3 regions of the Marinobacter sp. LV10R520-4 genome follow, and region 1 is predicted to be linked to each of the others. Evidence: predicted binding sites of a transcription regulator. Region 1 holds the regulator's gene; each other region holds the start of a gene.

The links. The regulator FliA, encoded in region 1, starts transcription of late flagellar genes. The targets are predictions, from matches to a motif close to CTAAAGTTTNNNNNNNNNNNGCCGNTAA.
Region 2: ATG98_RS17010 (methyl-accepting chemotaxis protein) is a predicted target of FliA. The motif match lies at 4,850-4,877, and genes of this name have one in related genera.
Region 3: ATG98_RS15460 (methyl-accepting chemotaxis protein) is a predicted target of FliA. The motif match lies at 2,124-2,151, and genes of this name have one in related genera.

Annotation. Positions count from the first base shown of each region.
Region 1 is NZ_PDJM01000001.1:2,776,903-2,783,303, forward strand. It holds gene flhA (flagellar biosynthesis protein FlhA) at 82-2,250, shown strand; gene flhF (flagellar biosynthesis protein FlhF) at 2,308-3,669, shown strand; gene ATG98_RS13605 (MinD/ParA family protein) at 3,771-4,583, shown strand; gene ATG98_RS13610 (RNA polymerase sigma factor FliA) at 4,611-5,351, shown strand; gene cheY (chemotaxis response regulator CheY) at 5,429-5,812, shown strand; gene ATG98_RS13620 (protein phosphatase CheZ) at 5,833-6,401, shown strand, end outside.
Region 2 is NZ_PDJM01000001.1:3,500,670-3,507,070, forward strand. It holds gene ATG98_RS16975 (MFS transporter) at 1-154, shown strand, start outside; gene ATG98_RS16980 (lipocalin family protein) at 209-739, shown strand; gene ATG98_RS16985 (cupin domain-containing protein) at 736-1,398, opposite strand; gene ATG98_RS16990 (isochorismatase family protein) at 1,475-2,011, opposite strand; tRNA gene ATG98_RS16995 (tRNA-Ser) at 2,132-2,222, shown strand; partial or broken gene ATG98_RS17000 (IS1595 family transposase) at 2,467-3,408, opposite strand; gene ATG98_RS17005 (DUF2860 domain-containing protein) at 3,867-4,820, shown strand; gene ATG98_RS17010 (methyl-accepting chemotaxis protein) at 5,118-6,401, shown strand, end outside.
Region 3 is NZ_PDJM01000001.1:3,179,572-3,185,972, forward strand. It holds gene ATG98_RS15445 (DUF1631 domain-containing protein) at 1-494, shown strand, start outside; gene ampD (1,6-anhydro-N-acetylmuramyl-L-alanine amidase AmpD) at 575-1,189, shown strand; gene ampE (regulatory signaling modulator protein AmpE) at 1,186-2,082, shown strand; gene ATG98_RS15460 (methyl-accepting chemotaxis protein) at 2,199-4,226, shown strand; gene cysG (siroheme synthase CysG) at 4,234-5,694, opposite strand; gene ATG98_RS15470 (phosphoadenosine phosphosulfate reductase family protein) at 5,719-6,342, opposite strand.

The DNA.
Region 1 (6,401 bases):
GTGTAACTGTTCAAACGCGCAAAAGCGCCAGAAATCAGGTCAGATCAGACCGATTTAGATCAATCTAGAGAGAAATCCGGCATGGATCGAGCTTTAGTCTTTAATAACGTCAAATCCCTGGCGAAGGGGAACCTCGGGGTTCCACTGATGCTGATGGGCCTGCTGGGCATGATGATTCTGCCTGTGCCGGCGTTTTTGCTGGACGTGTTTTTTACCTTCAACATAACCCTGTCCATCGTGATTCTGTTGGTGTGCGTGTACGCCCTGCGGCCGATGGATTTTGCTGCGTTCCCCACGGTTTTGCTGCTGGCGACCTTGCTGCGCCTGGCGCTTAACGTCGCATCTACCCGTATTGTGCTGCTCGAAGGCCATAATGGCGGAGATGCGGCCGGTAAAGTCATTGAGTCTTTCGGTGCGGTGCTGATTGGTGGTAACTACGCGGTTGGCCTGGTGGTGTTTGCCATCCTGATGATCATTAACTTTCTGGTGGTCACCAAAGGTGCCGGCCGGGTGTCGGAGGTGAGCGCCCGATTTACCCTGGACGCTATGCCCGGCAAGCAAATGGCCATCGACGCCGACTTGAACGCCGGTTTGATCAACCAGGAAGACGCCAAATTCCGCCGTAGAGAAGTGGCCGAGGAGGCCGATTTCTACGGTTCTATGGACGGTGCTTCGAAATTTGTGAAAGGCGACGCGGTCGCGGGCCTGCTTATTCTGGCCATTAACATCATTGGCGGGATTGCCATTGGTATGGCTCAGCACGGGCTGGATTTCGGCCTGGCGGTGGAGCGTTACGCGCTGCTGACCATCGGTGATGGCCTTGTGGCCCAAATTCCGTCGCTGCTGTTGTCTACGTCGGCGGCGATTATGGTCACCCGTACCACCTCCAGCCAGGATATGGGCAGCCAGATTCTGCAACAAATGTTCGATGTGCCCAAAGCTCTGGCTATTGCTGCCGGTATTCTGATTTTGCTGGGCCTGATTCCTGGTATGCCTCACGTAGCATTTCTGGGGCTGGGTTCGATGGCGGCGGCGGCGGCCTGGTTTACCTGGAAGAAAAATCAACAAACGGTAGAAGAGGATGGCAACTTTCCGGCACGTGGCGGTGCAAGTACTGGCGGCCGTGCCAGCGGTGGTGAATTGGTCAGCGGCGACAACGGTAGCGATTCTCTACCGGCACCGGCAGAGAATCGCGAGCTGGGCTGGGACGACGTCGCCACCGTAGACATTGTTGGCCTGGAAGTCGGTTACCGGCTTATTCCGTTGGTGGATAAAAGCCAGGGCGGGCAGCTGCTTAGCCGTATTAAAGGCGTGCGTAAAAAGTTGTCCCAGGATCTGGGTTTTTTGATGCCCTCGGTGCATATCCGCGACAACCTGGACTTAATGCCCAACGTTTACTGCATCACCCTGATGGGCGTCACCATTGCCGAAGCGGAGATTCACCCGGAGCGTGAGCTGGCCATCGACCCCGGCCAGGTGTTTGGCAAAGTGGAGGGTATAGAGGGCAAAGATCCGGCTTTTGGCCTTGATGCCATCTGGATAGAACCAGAGAAAAAAGACCAGGCCCAAAGTCTGGGCTACACCGTGGTAGACGCCAGCACCGTGGTGGCTACTCACCTGAATCAGGTTCTGCAGACCCACGCCTACGAGTTGCTGGGCCATGAAGAAGTGCAGAAGTGGCTGGACCAACTGGAAAAAGTATCGCCGAAACTGGCGGAAGAGCTGGTGCCCTCAGCGGTAAACATCAGCGTGTTGCTGCGAGTGCTGCAGAATCTGCTGAAAGAAGAGGTGCCAATTCGCGATATGCGCTCTATCGCCGAATCCATAGTGAACCTGCACCCACGCAGTCAGGATCCGAAAGCTTTGACCACAGTAACCCGCCAGGCCCTGCGGCGGATGATTGTGCAGAGCATCGTTGGTAACGAATCCGAAATACCGGTGATTACCCTGGATCCAGATCTGGAACAGTTATTGCTTAAGTCTGTGCAGCAGAGTCAACAATCCGGCGCCCAGGACGATATCGGGCTAGTGCTAGAGCCGAACATGGTGGAAAAACTCCAGCGTTCATTGCAAGACAGCGTGCAACGCCAGGAAGTGCTCGGTAAACCAGCGATTCTGCTGGTGTCCGGCCCGCTGAGGCCGGTGCTGGCAAAGTTCGCCAGTTACGGCATAGAACGCCTGCACGTACTGTCTTATCAGGAAGTGCCGGATAACAAACAGATTACCATCGTAGCGTCGGTAGGCCAGTAAAGGCGCAGACGACACACGGATAACGCCAGCCGCGTTCCCGGCAAAGGATGAACAAGTATGAAAGTAAAACGTTTTTTTGCACCCACAATGGCCGCAGCCCTGAAACAGGTCAGCGAACACATGGGGCCGGATGCGATGATACTTTCCAACCGCCGGGTAGACGGCGGCGTTGAAATTGTGACGGCCCTCGATTACGACGAAAACATGGCGCGCCAACGCTTAGGTGACAAAGCGATGGCAGCCACCAGCGGCACCCATCTGGCCGAGCTGCAGGCAGACCAGCAGCGCCACCTGGAAGACGAGCTTGGCCGCTCCCGTGATCGCATCCGCGGTGTGCGCGAGCAGCGCGCCGGAAGCGAGGCCGGTTACGGCTCCATTGCTGAAACTGTTAATGGCTTTGCCGATATGACCAGCGCAGATCCGTTTGCAGAGGGCGGCAGAACCTTGCCGGCCGGCGCTGACGGGCGTAGTGAAAACGCCGCAGCGCAAAGCGCTCAGCCTGCGGGTTATGCCGGGGAACTGGCGGCCATGCGTTCTGAAATAAGCAGTCTGCGCGAGCTGATGAGCGGTCAGGCTGCGCCTGCCGCGGTAAAAGACACCAGTGCCGGCGCCAATATTACAGCTCTTCAGCAGCGCTTGGCAGAACGCCTGGGTGAGTTTGGCTTAAGCCGCAAGTTGTCCGACAATCTCGCCCGCCGTCACCAGTCCGGGCGCCTGGAAGATGGCTGGAAGCAGTCTCTCAAAATGCTGGTTAACGGCGTGCGTACCTCGCGCCAGGAATGGCTGGATGAAGGCGGCGTATTTGCCCTTGTGGGACCTACCGGAGCGGGTAAAACCACTACCATCGGCAAACTTGCGGCTCGCTACGTGCTGCGCCACGGCGCCGACTCCCTAGCGTTGATTACCACCGATCGTTATCGGGTTGCGGCGCACGAACAATTGTTTGTGTTTGGCCGTATTCTTAGCGTTCCGGTACGGGTGGTTGATGAAAGCCACCCGCTGGATGAAATTCTGGATGAGTTGTCTGACCGTCGCCTGGTGTTGATTGATACCGCCGGGCTGACCAGCACCGATCGGGGCTATCAGGAGCAATTAGCCGAGCTGGTCCGCAGTCATCACAAAATCCGTACACATTTGGTGGTGTCTGCCACCAGCCAGCCGCGGATTATGAAATCCGTATGGCATTGCTATAAGATGGCAAACCTTGCCGGTTGTGTGATTACCAAGATCGATGAGGCTTTGACTCTGGGCGAAGTGCTGGGATTTGTTATGGAAACCAGTCTGCCGGTGGCTTGGTACACCGACGGCCAGAAAATACCCCAAGACTTGCACCCGGCGAAAGCGCTTGCTCTGGTGCAACTCGGTGTAGAACGTATGAAGGGTTTGCGGCAGGAGGAAGCCGTTGCCAGCGGGTCTTGAACACGCCGATTGTAAAAGCAGCAAAGCAAGCGGGCGGTACAGAACAGTGGGCAGCGGCAACGTCCGTTCCCGGTCAAACATGGCAAGAGGCCATCATCAATATGAGTAAAGCACATCCGGTTCAGGTAATTGCGGTCACTGGCGGTAAAGGTGGCGTTGGCAAAAGTAATGTGTCGGTCAACCTGAGCATTGCTCTGGCACAAAAGGGCCGTCGAGTGGTGCTGTTAGACGCCGACCTGGGGCTTGCCAATATCGATGTGCTGCTAGGCTTGAAAGTCAAACGCAATCTGCAAGACGTACTCAATGGCGACTGCGATTTGCGTGACGTGTTGGTAGATGGCCCCGGCGGCATCAAGATTGTGCCAGCCTCATCAGGTACCCAGCGCATGACCCAGCTCAGTGCCATGGAGCACGCCGGGCTGATTCACGCCTTCAGTGACATTGCCGACCAGATCGACGTACTGATTGTGGATACGGCCGCAGGCATCTCCGAATCGGTGGTCAGCTTTTTGCGGGCATCCCAGGAGCTGCTGTTGGTGGTGTGCGACGAGCCTACGTCGATTACCGACGCCTACGCCTTAATAAAGCTGATGAACCGCGATTACCGCACCAACCGCTTCCGGATTCTGGCCAATCAGGTAAACACCGAACAAGAAGGCCGGCTTTTGTATGAAAAACTGACCCGGGTTACAGAACGTTTCCTGGATGTGGCGTTACAATATGTAGGTATAGTGCCTTTCGACGAGGCCGTTAAAAAAGCGGTGCGGCGCCAGAAAGCGGTGTTGGAAGCTTACCCGCAAGCAAAGGCCTCGTTGGCTATTAGGGCTTTGGCTGAAAAAGTGGACAGTTGGCCGCTGCCATCATCGCCGCGGGGCCATCTCGAATTCTTTATAGAGCGGCTGGTCGAAGTTTAAAACACATCCCGTACAAAAAGCGGATTTATGACATTGGCGAAAGATCTCGGAGTCTACAAACGGTCGGGTGTTTCAGGCGCGTCCCGGCTGATTGAAGAGCACGCGTCCCTGGTCAAGAAAATTGCCCTCCACCTGCTGGCGCGATTGCCCGCCAGCGTTCAGCTGGAAGATCTGATGCAGGCTGGCATGATTGGCTTGCTTGAGGCGTCGCAGCGCTACGCCACGGGCAAAGGTGCGACCTTTGAAACCTACGCAGGTATTCGAATCCGTGGTGCCATGGTGGACGAAATCCGCAAAGGCGACTGGGTGCCGCGTTCGGTGCATAGAAATTCCCGGCGCATTTCCAAAGCTATCAAGGCTGTAGAGGACCGCGAGGGCCGCGAAGCCCAGGATGCCGAAGTGGCTGCCGAGCTGGATATGACGCTTTCGGAATATCACAGTTCCCTGGCTGATTCCAACAGCGGCCGGCTTTTTAGTCTGGATGAGCTCAATGAATCCGGCGAGCTGCCGATAGAACATTCAGAGACGGATGATAATCCGCTGCACGGGGTGTCAGAGTCGGCGTTTCGTAACAGTTTGGCGGCGGCCATTGAAACCCTGCCAGAACGTGAAAAACTGGTGCTGAGCCTGTATTACCAGGAAGAGTTGAACCTGAGGGAAATCGGTGCTGTGCTGGACGTCAGCGAAAGCCGGGTCAGCCAGATTCACAGCCAGGCTGCCTTGCGCTTACGTAGCCGGTTAGCCGACTGGAAAACGGACCCTACATAATTCTAGCGCCTGCAACCCGCGAGTTGCAGGCAGTGATGCAACGAGATTCGACTAGATTCCACCGATTGGAGGTCCTCTTGGACAAAAATATGAAAATTCTCATTGTGGACGACTTTTCCACGATGCGGCGCATTATCAAAAACCTGCTGCGTGACTTGGGCTTCACCAACACCGACGAAGCCGACGATGGCAATACGGCAATGCCGATGCTGAAAACCGGCAAGTACGACTTCCTGGTGACCGACTGGAACATGCCCGGCATGTCCGGTTTTGACCTGCTCAAGATTGTTCGCGCCGACGATCAGCTGAAAACCCTGCCGATCCTGATGGTGACGGCCGAAGCCAAGCGCGACCAGATTGTCGCTGCAGCGCAGGCCGGTGTGAACGGCTACATTATAAAGCCGTTCACTGCCGCCGTTCTCAAAGAAAAAATCGAAAAAATCTTTGAGCGAATTCAGTAACCGGAGAGTGGATACAAACCATGAGCAATTCAACAGGCGAGCGCCATGCCCTGGAACCAGAGCTGACGGAAAAATTAAAGCAACAGTCTGAACAGCTGGTTGAGAGCGTGCGCGCGGGCGATTATTCCCGCGCTATGGCGATGATCAGCGAGCTTGCAGAAGTGCGAGATCAGGGCTTGTACCACGAAGTAGGGCGGCTAACCCGCAGCCTGCATGAAGCCATGCGTAATTTTCAGATTGATCCGCGCAACCCCGAACAGCAAGAAGCTCTGTCAAAAATGACCGACGCCTCCGATCGTCTGGAATACGTGGTGAAAATGACGGGTCAGGCGGCGAATCGCACCATGGATCTGGTAGAAGAAAGCATGCCGGTCGCCCGTCATTTTCAAGACGAAGCCCAAGATCTGCACCAGCAGTGGCAGCGCCTTCGGCGGCGGGATATGGCACCGACCGAATTCCGCGAGTTGCACGCTCGCATGGACCAGTTTTTGGCGGCGTTGAACACCGACGCCGGCAAGCTGTACGGTAACCTCTCAGAAATTTTGTTGGCTCAGGATTATCAAGACCTGACAGGCCAGGTTATTCAAAA
Region 2 (6,401 bases), 720 kb from region 1:
TCAGGCCGTTGCGTCCATGTCAGCCGGTCTGGCCTTAAGCTCCCTCGGCTGGGCCGGCCTGTTGCTGCTTGCGATCCCACTTTTACTGTTGCACTCTGGGCTTATGCTTTTTTGGTACTTGCGCAGCAATTCAACGGTCACGCAACCGCACTGATACGGCTACTCTTCGCTAACTATCTACCCATATCCGCAAGGAGTGACCATTACCATGTACGACTTACGCAAACTCATTATCGCACCGCTGTTATTGATGGTGGGTGCCTGCACCGGCGTGCCTGAGGGTATCCAGCCGGTAAACAGCTTTGATACCGAACGTTATCTGGGTACCTGGTACGAAATTGCCCGGCTTGATCATTCTTTCGAGCAAGGTTTAAGCCGGGTAACTGCCAAGTATGAAAAGCAGGACGACGGAAGCCTGAAAGTGATCAACCGCGGTTACAATGACGAAAAAAGCGAATGGAAAGAAGCTGAGGGTCGGGCGGTCTTCGTAAATGAAGACACAGACGGCCACCTGAAAGTGTCCTTCTTCGGCCCCTTCTATGCGTCGTACGTTATTTTTGAGCTGGATGACCAATACCAGCAGGCCTACATCACCAGCTACAATCGGGATTATTTGTGGTTTCTGTCACGCAGCCCGACGGTTAGCGATGAGGCCATGGCCGAGTTCAGAAAAACAGCCCTGGCCGCAGGATTCGATCTGCAAGAGCTGATCTTGGTGGATCACAGCGCTGTTAATTAACTTGCTTGCTCAACAGGCAAGTGGCCGGTTTTTACCCAAATAATCGTCTCTTGATCGACAAAAGGATGATGTTGGCTCAGATGAGGGCTTCTAATCCAGGTTTCCTGGGGATACCGCCCGTTCTCGTCACAAAACTCTCCTGAAATAACATAGATTTCTTCCCCACCAAAATGCCGGTGGGGCTGGAAGCGTTCGTTAGCCGGCCATTTCACCAGTGCCACATGCTCGTGCTCGAATTCGTGCAGGGGCATGACTTCCAGCCCACCGATTCCGGGAAGCCAGGGAGTTTTCCGGGTATTGATTCGCACCGGAGTGCGGTCGCGCTTGTCGAACTGATGCAATTTTACCAACAGGGTGCAGCCAGGCTCGCTAAAAGGCGCGTGACCCGTGCCCGGCGGATTGCGCAGATAGGTACCTGCCGGGTAATCGCCGGTTTCATCCGAAAACACGCCTTCGAGCACCAGTATTTCCTCGCCCAGTGGGTGCTCATGGCGGCTGAACGACGCACCGGGCTTATAGCGAACAATACTGGTAGCGTGGCCGCGCTCCGCCTCTTCTCTGGCCAATGGCTTTCTGTCCACACCACCTGAGGGGCTGGCAAGCCATTCCTGTTCACCGGTATGAACTACAACCCGGCTGGCAAAATCCATATTTAGCATTGTTGACCTCTTTACTGGTGAAAACGTGATTTTTAAATACGCTGCCCGGCTATGAATGGATGGCTGGGTTTCATGCCTACTTAATCAACCGCTGCACATCTTTGAAGGCCGCGTTTTTACAGTGTCGCATCCACTCGAACGCGACCATTTCAACGGTAACTATGTTTGCGCCGCAAGCGCTGAGCCGGTCAATGGCGACATCCCGATCAAATTCTTTACGCGACCCTGTAGCATCTGCCACAACCCAGAGCGAGTAGCCGGCATCCATCAGGCTAAGTGCCGTTTGCATCATGCACACATGGGCTTCGCAGCCGGCAATAATAATATGTGGCCGGCACCGGCCTTCCGGTAGCGCCTCGAGCAGGCCATCTGAGCAGGCATCGAAGTGGTGTTTGGCCAGGGTAAGGTGGCAAAGCTCCTTAACCGTTTCCAGGTTTGGCCCCAGTTTTTCTGGCAACTGTTCCGTGGCTAAAACCGGCACGTTCAACAGGCCAGCAATCTTAGCGAGCGTGACACACTGGCTGACGACATCCTGCCCGTTGGCAATTGCTGGCATCAGCTTTTCCTGAAGATCGATTAGCAACAGGGTCGAGTGTTCAGATCGCATCAACATTAGTTATTCGCCTCGAAGTTTTGCGGCTTTTGGTTTCAAGGTAGTTGCCAAGCGCCGATAAAACCATTAAAGTCTGCGCCCTCGAATCGGTGATCATCTTGCTGATTCGACTCTGTTTTAGGAGAGGTGGCCGAGTGGCTGAAGGCGCACGCCTGGAAAGTGTGTAAACGTTAATAGCGTTTCGAGGGTTCGAATCCCTCTCTCTCCGCCATATTAAACCCCTGATTTTCTTAAATAAATTCAGGGGTTTTTTTTTGTTTGGGCCTAATTTGGGCCTAAGTTGAGATTTCACTGTCCGCTACTGTCCACAATAAAACCAAGTTGTTGAGAGATTTTTGCTGCCATTTTTGGTGAGTCGTCCGGAATCCATTTAGCGTAGTGCTTTTTCACCATGCTGGTGTCAGAGTGGCCCAGCTGCCTCGAAATCCATTCCAAACTCACATAATTCGACCTAATTACGCATAAGAGTCAGCCATCTTTAGCAGCCTATAGGGCATAGGCGGTGTCCGGGCTGCGACTGTGAGGAACCGCGGAAGCATGGCTTTGAGATCGTAGCGCCGATTGAAGCGGTATTCGAACTCAGCGAGGTAGCGAGGGGCATGCTGCTCCCGGATAGCGTGGTAAGTGCCAGTGATCGCGTTCTTAACGTTGCCGAGCAGGGTGTTGACCCAGTTGAACTCAGGATTTTCCACGCTGGCACGACCGCCTCCGGTGATGTGGCGCTCGTGGACGCAGGTGGCCGTGTCAAAGGCCCGGAAACAGTTGAGACCATCGCTGACAACGTGGCTTCCGGGCGCAATGGCCTGTTGGCTATAGCGACGCACCTCGGCCAGGGTAAAGCCACTCACACGGCGAAGCTGAACCCGCATCGGGTGGCCCTCGCTATTAGTTTGTACCGCAGCGACAAAGGGGAATTTATGCTCGGCACCACGACCTGGTTTTCCTGACCGTTAGCCGCCCAGATAGGCGTCATCAATCTCGATGCGGCCGCTGAGCCTCTCTCCCTGGTTGCGATCGTACATGACCTGCAGCACCTTGTGTTTGAGCTTCCAGGCCGTGTTATAAGTGACACCGAGATCCCGAGACAGCTGCAATGCCGAGAGACCGCTCTTACGCTGGGTCAGCAGATAAATGGCCAGGAACCAGGTGGTCAACGGCAGGTGAGTCGCATGAAAGAGAGTGCCGGCGGTCAGTGACGTCTGATGATGACAGCGATGGCACTGGTAATGCCCCCTCGATAGCCGGCAGCCGGTAGCATTGCCGCAGTCAGGGCACACAAATCCCTTGGGCCAGCGGTGCTGAAAAAGGGCTTCCTGGCACTGTGCTTCTGTGCCGTATTGCTTGAGAAAAGCCGGCAACGACAGGCCGGGCTGGAACTGAATTGGGTTACGTGCCATGAGATTGCCTCCTGTACTGTATATAATCAGTGTATGCCAAAATGGCGGCAGCGTGGCTGATTAACGTGAGTAATCAGAAAACTCTTTGGCCTGCTATGGATTCTTTTGTAGAAAAAATAGTAGATTACGGATTAAGTGTAAAAAAAGTGTGTTGAGTGTAAAAAAAGTGGGCTTACAGGGCAGGCAAGCATAAACATGCAATTTTGATTTTGTGTTTATGCACCCGTTCATGGATGGCGATGGTCACCTGTCGCGATCTCTGTAGCATTGCATCGCAAATAATCAGTCAGGCTCGATATCACCATCGCTTTTCAAGTGACCAGTGATCGTATGTCTCATCATGACCTTGCTGAAATAGAACTCTGCCTTGCCCGCATAGTCATATCAGATGGGCAGAACACCGCCTGCGTGCCCTGAGCACCTTTGCGCCGCATTCAACCCTGGATTGGAGCTTCCGAATGAAAAAGTACCTGGCACTTTCTGCTCTTTTCATCGCATTGCCCAGCTACGCACAATTAGCCCCCCAGCAAGGAATCAGTGGTGAAATCTCATTGAATGCGGGTGTTACGTCCTCAACCTCCAATTTTAATACCGAAGGTGACGCAACAATCAATTCGCTGGAAAACAAGGCACAAAGTGAGTCACAAAGCCTGATAGCACCGCTCGGAAACATCGCTTATACCTTTGGCAAGCAACTCAGGCAGCAGATTTATTTTGGTACCTCAAGAGAAGATATCGCGGTGGGAACCTTGGCGATGGAGCTGGGTTATAAACATGAGCTCAGCTCGGGCACTGTTGTGGATGTGTCCTTTTTACCAACGGTGGTATCCGGAGAAACCTGGCGAAACCCATATCAGCTCAACACCGCTCGAAGGGAGACCGACATCACAGGCAATGCCTACCGCCTGAAGCTTGAGAGCATCTCAGGTTCCAACTTCAGTCTGGATCTTGCCTACGCCACCACAGATGTTGAAGACGACCTCAACGCCGGCACTGACCTGGCGCGCGATGCTGAAAGCTACTATGCCAAAGGCGGTTATCGCTTCACCGTAGCGCCCACCAGCTTTCTGACACCTTCGGTCACTTACATTCAACATGATGCCGATGGTAGTGCAAACTCGTTCGACTCTTATGGCGCCGATATCAGCTGGTTTAATATTCTGGGCAAACACAGCCTGGTGTTAACTGCGGGTTACGCCAGGCGAGATTATGACAGTGCGAGCACACTGTTCAATAAAACGCGATCAGATGATGAGTTTAGCCTGTTTGCGGCTTACGAATACCCGGACTTCATAGAGTGGAAGGATTGGTCGTTTATTTCTTTTGCCGGCTATGGCGACACCCAATCCAACCTCATCTTTTACGATGAATCGTCTTACCTGCTTGCAGTTGGTTTGAACTACAAGTTCTAGTCAGGCTGACTCGTGAAAGACCATCCCCTCGGAATTTCATTGGCGCCGTGCCTTTAAAGTATTGAAAGATTTGATCATATTTAAAGAATGCCTCTGGCACACACGCCATTGAAACAAAACTGTCATGATCATGACCTATGCTCAGCGTGAACGTTTCGAGAGGTAGTTCACGTTATGCGTCTTACGGTCCGTCAGCGCTTAGTAGTGTTTTCTGGGTTTTGTTTAATCGCTCTTGCCGGTCTGACATGGCTTTCTATGTCAGTAGTGCGGGAGGCTGAGGAGGCGACGGATCGACTCGTGCGAGAGCAGATGTCGGATGTTTGGCTGCTCACCGATCTGGATCGCAGCCACCGCCAGCTCAAAGATCTTTCCTACAAAATTAAAGCCCAATTGTTGCTGTGGGATGAGATCAACGCACAGTTTGAAGAAACTTCGGCAGCGATAAAGGCGCAATGGCAGTCAGCTCTTGAGAACCCGCGCCTGCAAAGTTGGGCTGAGAAGAACATGGCGGCCCATCAGGCCGTTTTAAGTCTGCTTGTGGCTCTGAAAAAACCTATCGACGAAGCCAGTTATTATTCGGCCGGTAAAGTGGTGGACTTTCAGCTTTATCAGGCCCTTGATCCCATGCTTGACGATATTGATGCCCGGCGCTCGGTTGGCCGCCAACAGGCGGAGGCAGGGTCGGCCGCGCTGGTCGAATTTCTCGACCAGCAACAGCACTTCCTGGTTGCAGGCTCCCTTATTGTTTTGCTTGGCGTCCTGCTATTGACGTACTGGCTCCGCCGCACGGTGACCACAAGGCTTCAGTTGATTGCGGAACGCCTCCGGTCCATGGAAGCCGCTTCAGACCTTTCCACTCCGCTGCCGATTTCGGGGCGTGATGAAGTAACGGCTGTGGCATTGGCAATCAACGGTTTGATCGAAAAGTTCAAACTGTTCGTGGGTGACGTCACCGACGCTGCGGCCGCCCTACAACAGCGTTCAGCCAATTTGGATGAGCAGGCTGATGCAGTGCAGGCATCTTCGCTACATAACACTCGCCAGATCCACGATGTGGTTTCATCAATGAGTGCTATTACCAAGAGCGCAAGCCGGATTGAGCAATCAGCACAGCATTCCCGAACGCAGGTTACTGGCGCTGTGGAAGGCAACGATGATGTTCAGAACCAGCTGCGCGAGAGTGAGCGTGCCGCTGAACACGCGATTGAGGTTATCAATCGCGTGGCAGGAGCGATTGAGGCGCTTCACGGTTCCAGTAAAAAGATCGAACAGGTGATTGACGTGATCGCGGGCATCGCCGAGCAGACCAACCTGCTGGCCCTGAACGCAGCCATCGAGGCGGCTCGCGCCGGAGAGCAGGGTCGGGGGTTCGCCGTTGTGGCCGATGAAGTACGAAGCCTGTCCCGCCGCACCGGTGACTCCACCAATCAGGTGCGTCAGTGGGTTGGCGAACTGGTAGCCCAGGTTAAAAGTGCTAACGGCTTACTGGATGAGACCCGGGCAGCCGGTGGCACTAACCGGGAGACGCTGGGAACACTCAAGACCCACCTGGTGGCACTTAAGCAAACCTTTGATGATCTC
Region 3 (6,401 bases), 400 kb from region 1:
TTATCCGTGATCTGGAACTGGCACACCTGGATGTGTTTCAGCGCCTGATGATTGCGCCCGGTGAGGCCGTCGATAATGGTCACGCTCGCAGTGATGAGAGCCAAGAAGAGCCGGTTTTCAGAGCGGACGTTGCACCTTCAGATGTCGAAGATACTGCGGATACTGCAGATGTTACGGATACTGCAGAACCCATAAAAACTCAACCGGTTGTTGCCGAGGAATGGCTGGCCAAAGCCGAAGGTTTGCGAGTTGGTTGCTGGCTTGAACTGAATCGTGATGGCATTCAGATTCGCTGTAAGCTGGCAGCGTTTATCCGGGCGGTAGATAAGTACATATTTGTAAATCGCAGCGGCGCCAAAGTCGCCGAATACCGCCGCAACGAGTTGGCGGAAATGATGGCCCAAGGCCATATTGAAATACTGGACGATGGTTTGATTTTTGACCGGGCTCTGGAGTCGATTATTGACAACCTACGCACCAGTCGCCGCTTTTGAAGGTTGCAGCGTGCCGTGGCACACGGTGACGCTTTGTGATTCAATTGGAGTTATTCCACTTCGATGAATCAGGATTCGCCTTGCCTCAAACCCCCCACTCTGTGTTTACCCAAGCCTCTGAGGCGGCAGCCACACTGCGCGCAAACGGCAGAATAAATGCAGCCCTCTGGCGACCATCTCCTAATTTTGGTGCGCGGCCCGCGGCCAGCCAAGTAAGCCTGATTGTTGTGCACTGCATCAGCTTGCCGCCAGGTCAGTTCGGGGGCCCTGAAATTGAAGATTTCTTCTGCAACCGGCTAGACATCAAGGCCCACCCGTATTTTCAGGCCATCGCCAAAATGACTGTTTCAGCCCATCTGCTGATACGCCGTGATGGCACGCTTATTCAGTTTGTCAGCCTGCTGGACCGTGCCTGGCACGCTGGCCGTTCCCGTTTTTGCGGCCAGGACGAGTGCAACGATTTTTCCATTGGGATTGAGCTTGAAGGCAGTGACGATGTGCCTTACACCAAGGGTCAATACCAGGCGTTGTCCGCTGTTTGCCAGCAAATTATGGCGGCCTGGCCAAAAATTGGCGTTGATGAGATTACCGGCCACAGCGACATTGCGCCGGGGCGAAAAACCGATCCAGGGCCGGCGTTTGACTGGTCGCAGCTGCATCAAAGCCTGGCAAAACCGACAAAGGACAGTTTATGACTCTGCTTGTATTTATGCTGGCTTACCTGCTGCGGCGACGGCTGGATAGTCGCGATCAGCTTGATGGCCATCAGCTATGGCGCCGCTGGTTTGAAGGCTTGGGGCAACGCCTGCCGCAAAGTTTTCCTGAAAGGACGAGTGCTTTGGCGCCGTTATTGGCGGTGGCTATTCCGACCGCCGTGGTGTGGCTGGCGCAGAGTTACTGGCACCACCACCACTGGCTCTTGGTGGGTTGGTTACTCGAATTGTTATTGCTTCTGCTGTTGCTGGGGATGCCAGGCTGGCGTCAGCCTCTGGCACATTACGCCCGGGCATGGCGCCGTGGTGACATGCAGGCAGCCTGGCGCTATATCCAGCATCTGCTGCCGGCGCATCAGCGCGGTGCAGCGCTATCGCCTGAAACCATGCAGATGGCACTCTCTGAAGCGTTAATGGCGCAAGTATTCTGGCGTTATTTCATGGTGCTGTTCTGGTACGCGGTGGGCGGCATTTCTGCCGCGGTGTTGGCGAGCGGCTTGGTTGCATTGGGGCAGAGCTGGCCGCAATCTGGCAAATGTAGCCAGTGTGAGCGTTGGCGCGAATGGGGCGGTTGGTTGCCGGCGCGGCTGCTAGCGCTGACCTTTGGCCTGGCCGGTGACTTGGCCGGCTGGCTGCGGCAACGTCGCCAAGCCCTTGGGCACTGTCAACTGCCAGTGCCCAAGCTGCTGATGGCCACTGCCGATGGCGCTTTGACCGGTTACGCGCTGGACCCAGGCCGATTTGCCTCATTGCATCCGCAAGACTGGCAAAGCTACGGTGAACGTAGCTTGAACGCCATCCGCGATCTGCTTAACCGCAGTATGCTGGTATGGCTGTGCCTACTGGCATTGATGGTGATCGCCGGCGTGGCCTAGCCGAGTGCGGGGCATACTGTTACATTTCCTAACAAAAAAAGCTAAGGTTTTTAGGGTTTTGGGCGACACTCAAGTTGAATAATAAAAATGCAGAATTTAATAAAGCGGCGAAACATGTGAAAAAATTGATTGCTCCAGCCATTGCGCTGATGAATCGGCTACCGATGATTTTTAAATTCAGCCTCATTAGCTTCCTCTTTTTGCTGCCCATTGCCGGGCTGTCCTGGCTGGTCATTACTCAGCTTAACCATTCCTTGGCAATTACGACCAACAGCAAGGCTGGCTTAACACAGCTAGAGCAAGCCGATGAACTCCTGCGCCGCGCCATTGACTATCGCGATTATCAATCGGTAGCGGCATTCAGCGACGATAAGGAGCTGCATGCCCGTGCAGACCAAGCGTCTGCGGCTGTTGATGCCGCAATTGCTCGCTTGAACAGTGCCGCTCCCGAGTTTGATCGCGGTGGAGTATGGGCCGCCCAAGCCAACCAATTGCGCGAGGCCTGGAATACTCTGCGTACCACGCAGGTAATTAATAACCGGTTTGACGCCCAGTTCACCTATAACCAAGAGTTTGTGCAGAAAGCGTCAACCCTGTTACCCGCTACCGTTGAACTGTCGGGCCTGGCGCAAACCGATTCGCGGGAAAATCTGGTGTTGTTGAAGTTATTGGGCGACTCTTTGCCCGAGGCGCGCAGTGCGATCGGCCAGGCTCGATCCTATGGCATTTACGCGTTGCTGGAAGGGCAATTAAGTTATGATCTGGGCGATCAGCTGAATCGGATTTACGATCACTTGACTAATCAGGCCTCTTTGCTCAGTCCCGCGTTGACGGTGGCGCAGGAAGCGGCGCCTTTGCTGGCAGCCCACGCTGCCGGTGTACAGAAAGTCAGCACCAGCCTGCTGCAAACCCAAGCTTTTGTGGACGCCAACGTATTGACGCCAGTGCACCTTGAGATGAGCTGGGAAACCTATGACAGTGCTGTGAGCGGGTATTTGCTGGACCATCAGCGCCTCGGCGCTGTGGCATTTAATGGTTTGTTGCAAAATCTGGGCGACCGTCTTCACTTCGAAACCACTCAACGCACGTTGATTATCGTTTCGCTGCTGTGCGTGCTGATTCTAGTGGTGTATCTGTACATTGGATTTTTCATATCAGTACGCACCGCCATCAACCGTTTTGCCGATTCTGCGCGGCAAGTGGCATCGGGTGATATGACCGCTCGCATCGAACTTAGCAATCGTGATGAACTGGGTGAACTGACTGGCGAATTTAACAGCATGACTGACCGTATTGCCAGCCTGATCCGCTCGGTGGGTAACACCACCGCAGAGGTAGATCAGCAGGCGAGCCGGGTAAATGCTACGGCGGTAGCGACCAGCGATGCGGTGAATCGGCAGATGCACGAAAGTGAGCAGATTCAAGAGGCTATGAGTCAAATGACGGGTGCGGTCAATGAAGTGACCGAGAGCGCCCATCGGGTAGCTGATAGCGCCGGAGCTGCCGAAAAAGATACCAAGACCGGACGCCAGACTGTGGCCAACTCAGTGACGACGATTCACCAGTTGGCGACTGAGATTTCCGGCGCTGTAGACGCGATTCAGAGGGTCAGCTCTGATAGCAGCGACATCAGCAAGGTGCTGGTGGAAATCAAGGCTATCGCGGAACAAACCAACCTGCTGGCTCTGAATGCGGCCATCGAAGCGGCTCGGGCCGGCGATCAGGGTCGTGGTTTTGCGGTCGTAGCCGACGAGGTGCGGTCATTGTCTCAGCGTACTCACAAATCCACCGAAGAAATCGAAAAGATGATTTCGCGTCTGCAGAGTGGCGTTAAAGGGGCGGTCACCGCGATGACAAACAGCCATCAGGTGACGGAGGCGACCGTGCAGAAATCTGCGCTGGTGACCGAGGCGCTGAACCGCATTGCTGCGGGCATTTCGACCATTGTCGATATGAGTCAACAGATCGCCCAGGCAGCAGAGGAACAATCGGCGGTCGCCCGTGACGTTAATACCAGCGTGGCGCACATTGGCGAACTGGGCTTGGCGACGGCGCAAAACGCCCGGGGCACATTGGACTCGTCCCAGGAAATGTCACGGCTAACGGCGTCGTTGCAGCAACTGGTAGAGACGTTTCGGGTCTAGCAGCGGCTCAGGCCACGTTCGCCTCAGTGAACCTGGCCTTGCTGCGCACCATGCCCAAGGCGTGGGTAATATTGTCACTGGGCGCAGTCTCACCAAACCAAGCCAGCTTGTCGTACAGGCGTACTACATTACCCACAATAATCAACGCGGGCGCCGGCAGTTGCGCCTGCTCCTGTTTGGCGGCGATATTGGCCAAAGTGCCAATCAGCACTTTCTGATCGACTGCGGTACCACGGGAAACAATGGCAACCGGTGTATCCGGCGCCCGGCCGTGGGCCATCAGGCCGGCACTGAGTTGCGGCAGTGTGTGCAGCCCCATGTAGAACACGACCGTTTGATTGGGCTGTATCAGTTCTTTGTAATCGAGGGCTTGTTGTCGGTTTTTTAACTGGCCGGTCACAAACTTGACTGACTGGGCATAGCCCCGGTGAGTCAGGGGAATGCCGGCGTAGGTCGAGCAGGCGCTGGCGGCGGTTATGCCCGGTACCACCTGAAACGGTATGCCGTGAGCTTTTAGCTCTTCCAATTCTTCACCGCCGCGTCCGAAAATAAACGGATCACCGCCTTTAAGACGCACCACCCGCCGCCCCAGTTTGGCGTGTTTTACCAGCAGAGCATTAATGTCGTCTTGCGGCACCGTGTGATGATCTCGACGCTTGCCGACGTAAATCAAGTCGGCGTCGCGCCGGCACAAATCCAGCACCCCTGGCGATACCAGATTGTCGTAAAACACCACGTCAGCCTGCTGCATCAGACGCAGCGCCTTAAACGTCAGCAGCTCCGGATCACCCGGGCCAGCACCGACCAGATACACCTCGCCGGTTTTATGGCCAGCGTCGCCCCGGTTGATGGCCGACACCAGCATGGATTCGGCTTCGTCATGGCGACCAGAAAACACCTTTTCGGCAATTTGTCCTTCCAGCACGTTTTCCCAGAATTGACGACGGTCATTCAGCGAATTGAAACGCGCCTTAACCCGATCGCGAAAGCGCCCGACCAAACCACCCAGGCTGCTGTAACCCTTGGGGATCAGGGTTTCCAGGCGAGCCCTTAATAGCCGCGCCAGCACCGGTGACTGCCCGCCGGAGGTAATGCCAATCACAATGGGCGAGCGGTCGACGATGGCTGGAAATATGAAGCTGCATAGCTTGGGCGTATCCACCACGTTGATGGGGATATTTCGCGCTACCGCCTCGGCGTGAACCTGACGGTGCAACTCGGCGTCGTCGGTGGCGGCGACCACCAGGGTTTTCCCCTCCAGCAGGTCGCTGTGATAATCCCCCAAAATGATCTCGTCTCGGTCATCGGTCAGCAGAGCCCGAAGTTCCTCATCGACGGCGTGGGAAATCACAGTCAGGCCAACACCTGCGCGTTTGAGCAGGCGAGCCTTGCGCAGGGCGATATCACCACCGCCCACCAGTAACACCTGGCGATCGTTCAAATTGAAAAACAGTGGTAAAAAATCCATGGCAGCCTCCCGGAATGAGCAGTATCAGAGCTTAGTGTGTAACCCGCACTCGCGGGTTTCCAGCGCTTTGGTGGGGTCGAAATAATCGTGTTCGTCGGGCAACTGGTGCGCGGCCAGGTAGGCATCCAGGTCGGCGCTGGTCAGGTTAAATAAAGGTGCTACTTTCACAATGCCGCTTTTGCTGGTGGAGACGATGTCCAGCGATTGGCGGAAATCGGTTTGGTCTTTGCGGATGGCGTTAAACCACACATCCGGCTTAATTTCTGCCAGGGCCCTGGCGAAGGGTTCCAACTTCACTTGGCGGGTAAATTCCTCGTGGAGCGGCTGGTCAATCTCAGGTATGCCCTGCATCAGCACGTTGCGCCGGGCAGCGGTTTGCTGCGGTATAAACGTGCGCACATTCAGTTTCAGCTGAGCAATCAGTTTTTCTGCAAAACGATAAGTGGCAGAGGTGTTGTAACCCGAATCGATCCATATCACCTGAATGTCCGGCCGGGCTTGAACCGCCATGTGCAGGATCACGGCTTCGTAAGGACCGAAGTTGGTCGTGACGACCGGATTGTGCGCCTGCGTTAAGGCCCACGTTATGATTTCCTGGGGCCGGTTGTTGGCAAGCTGTTGGTTGGCCGTAGCCACATCAAGCGTCATGGTGTCGATGTCCTTTGACTAAAAAAATCAGCGCTGTAAACAGCGACGAATAAAATGTT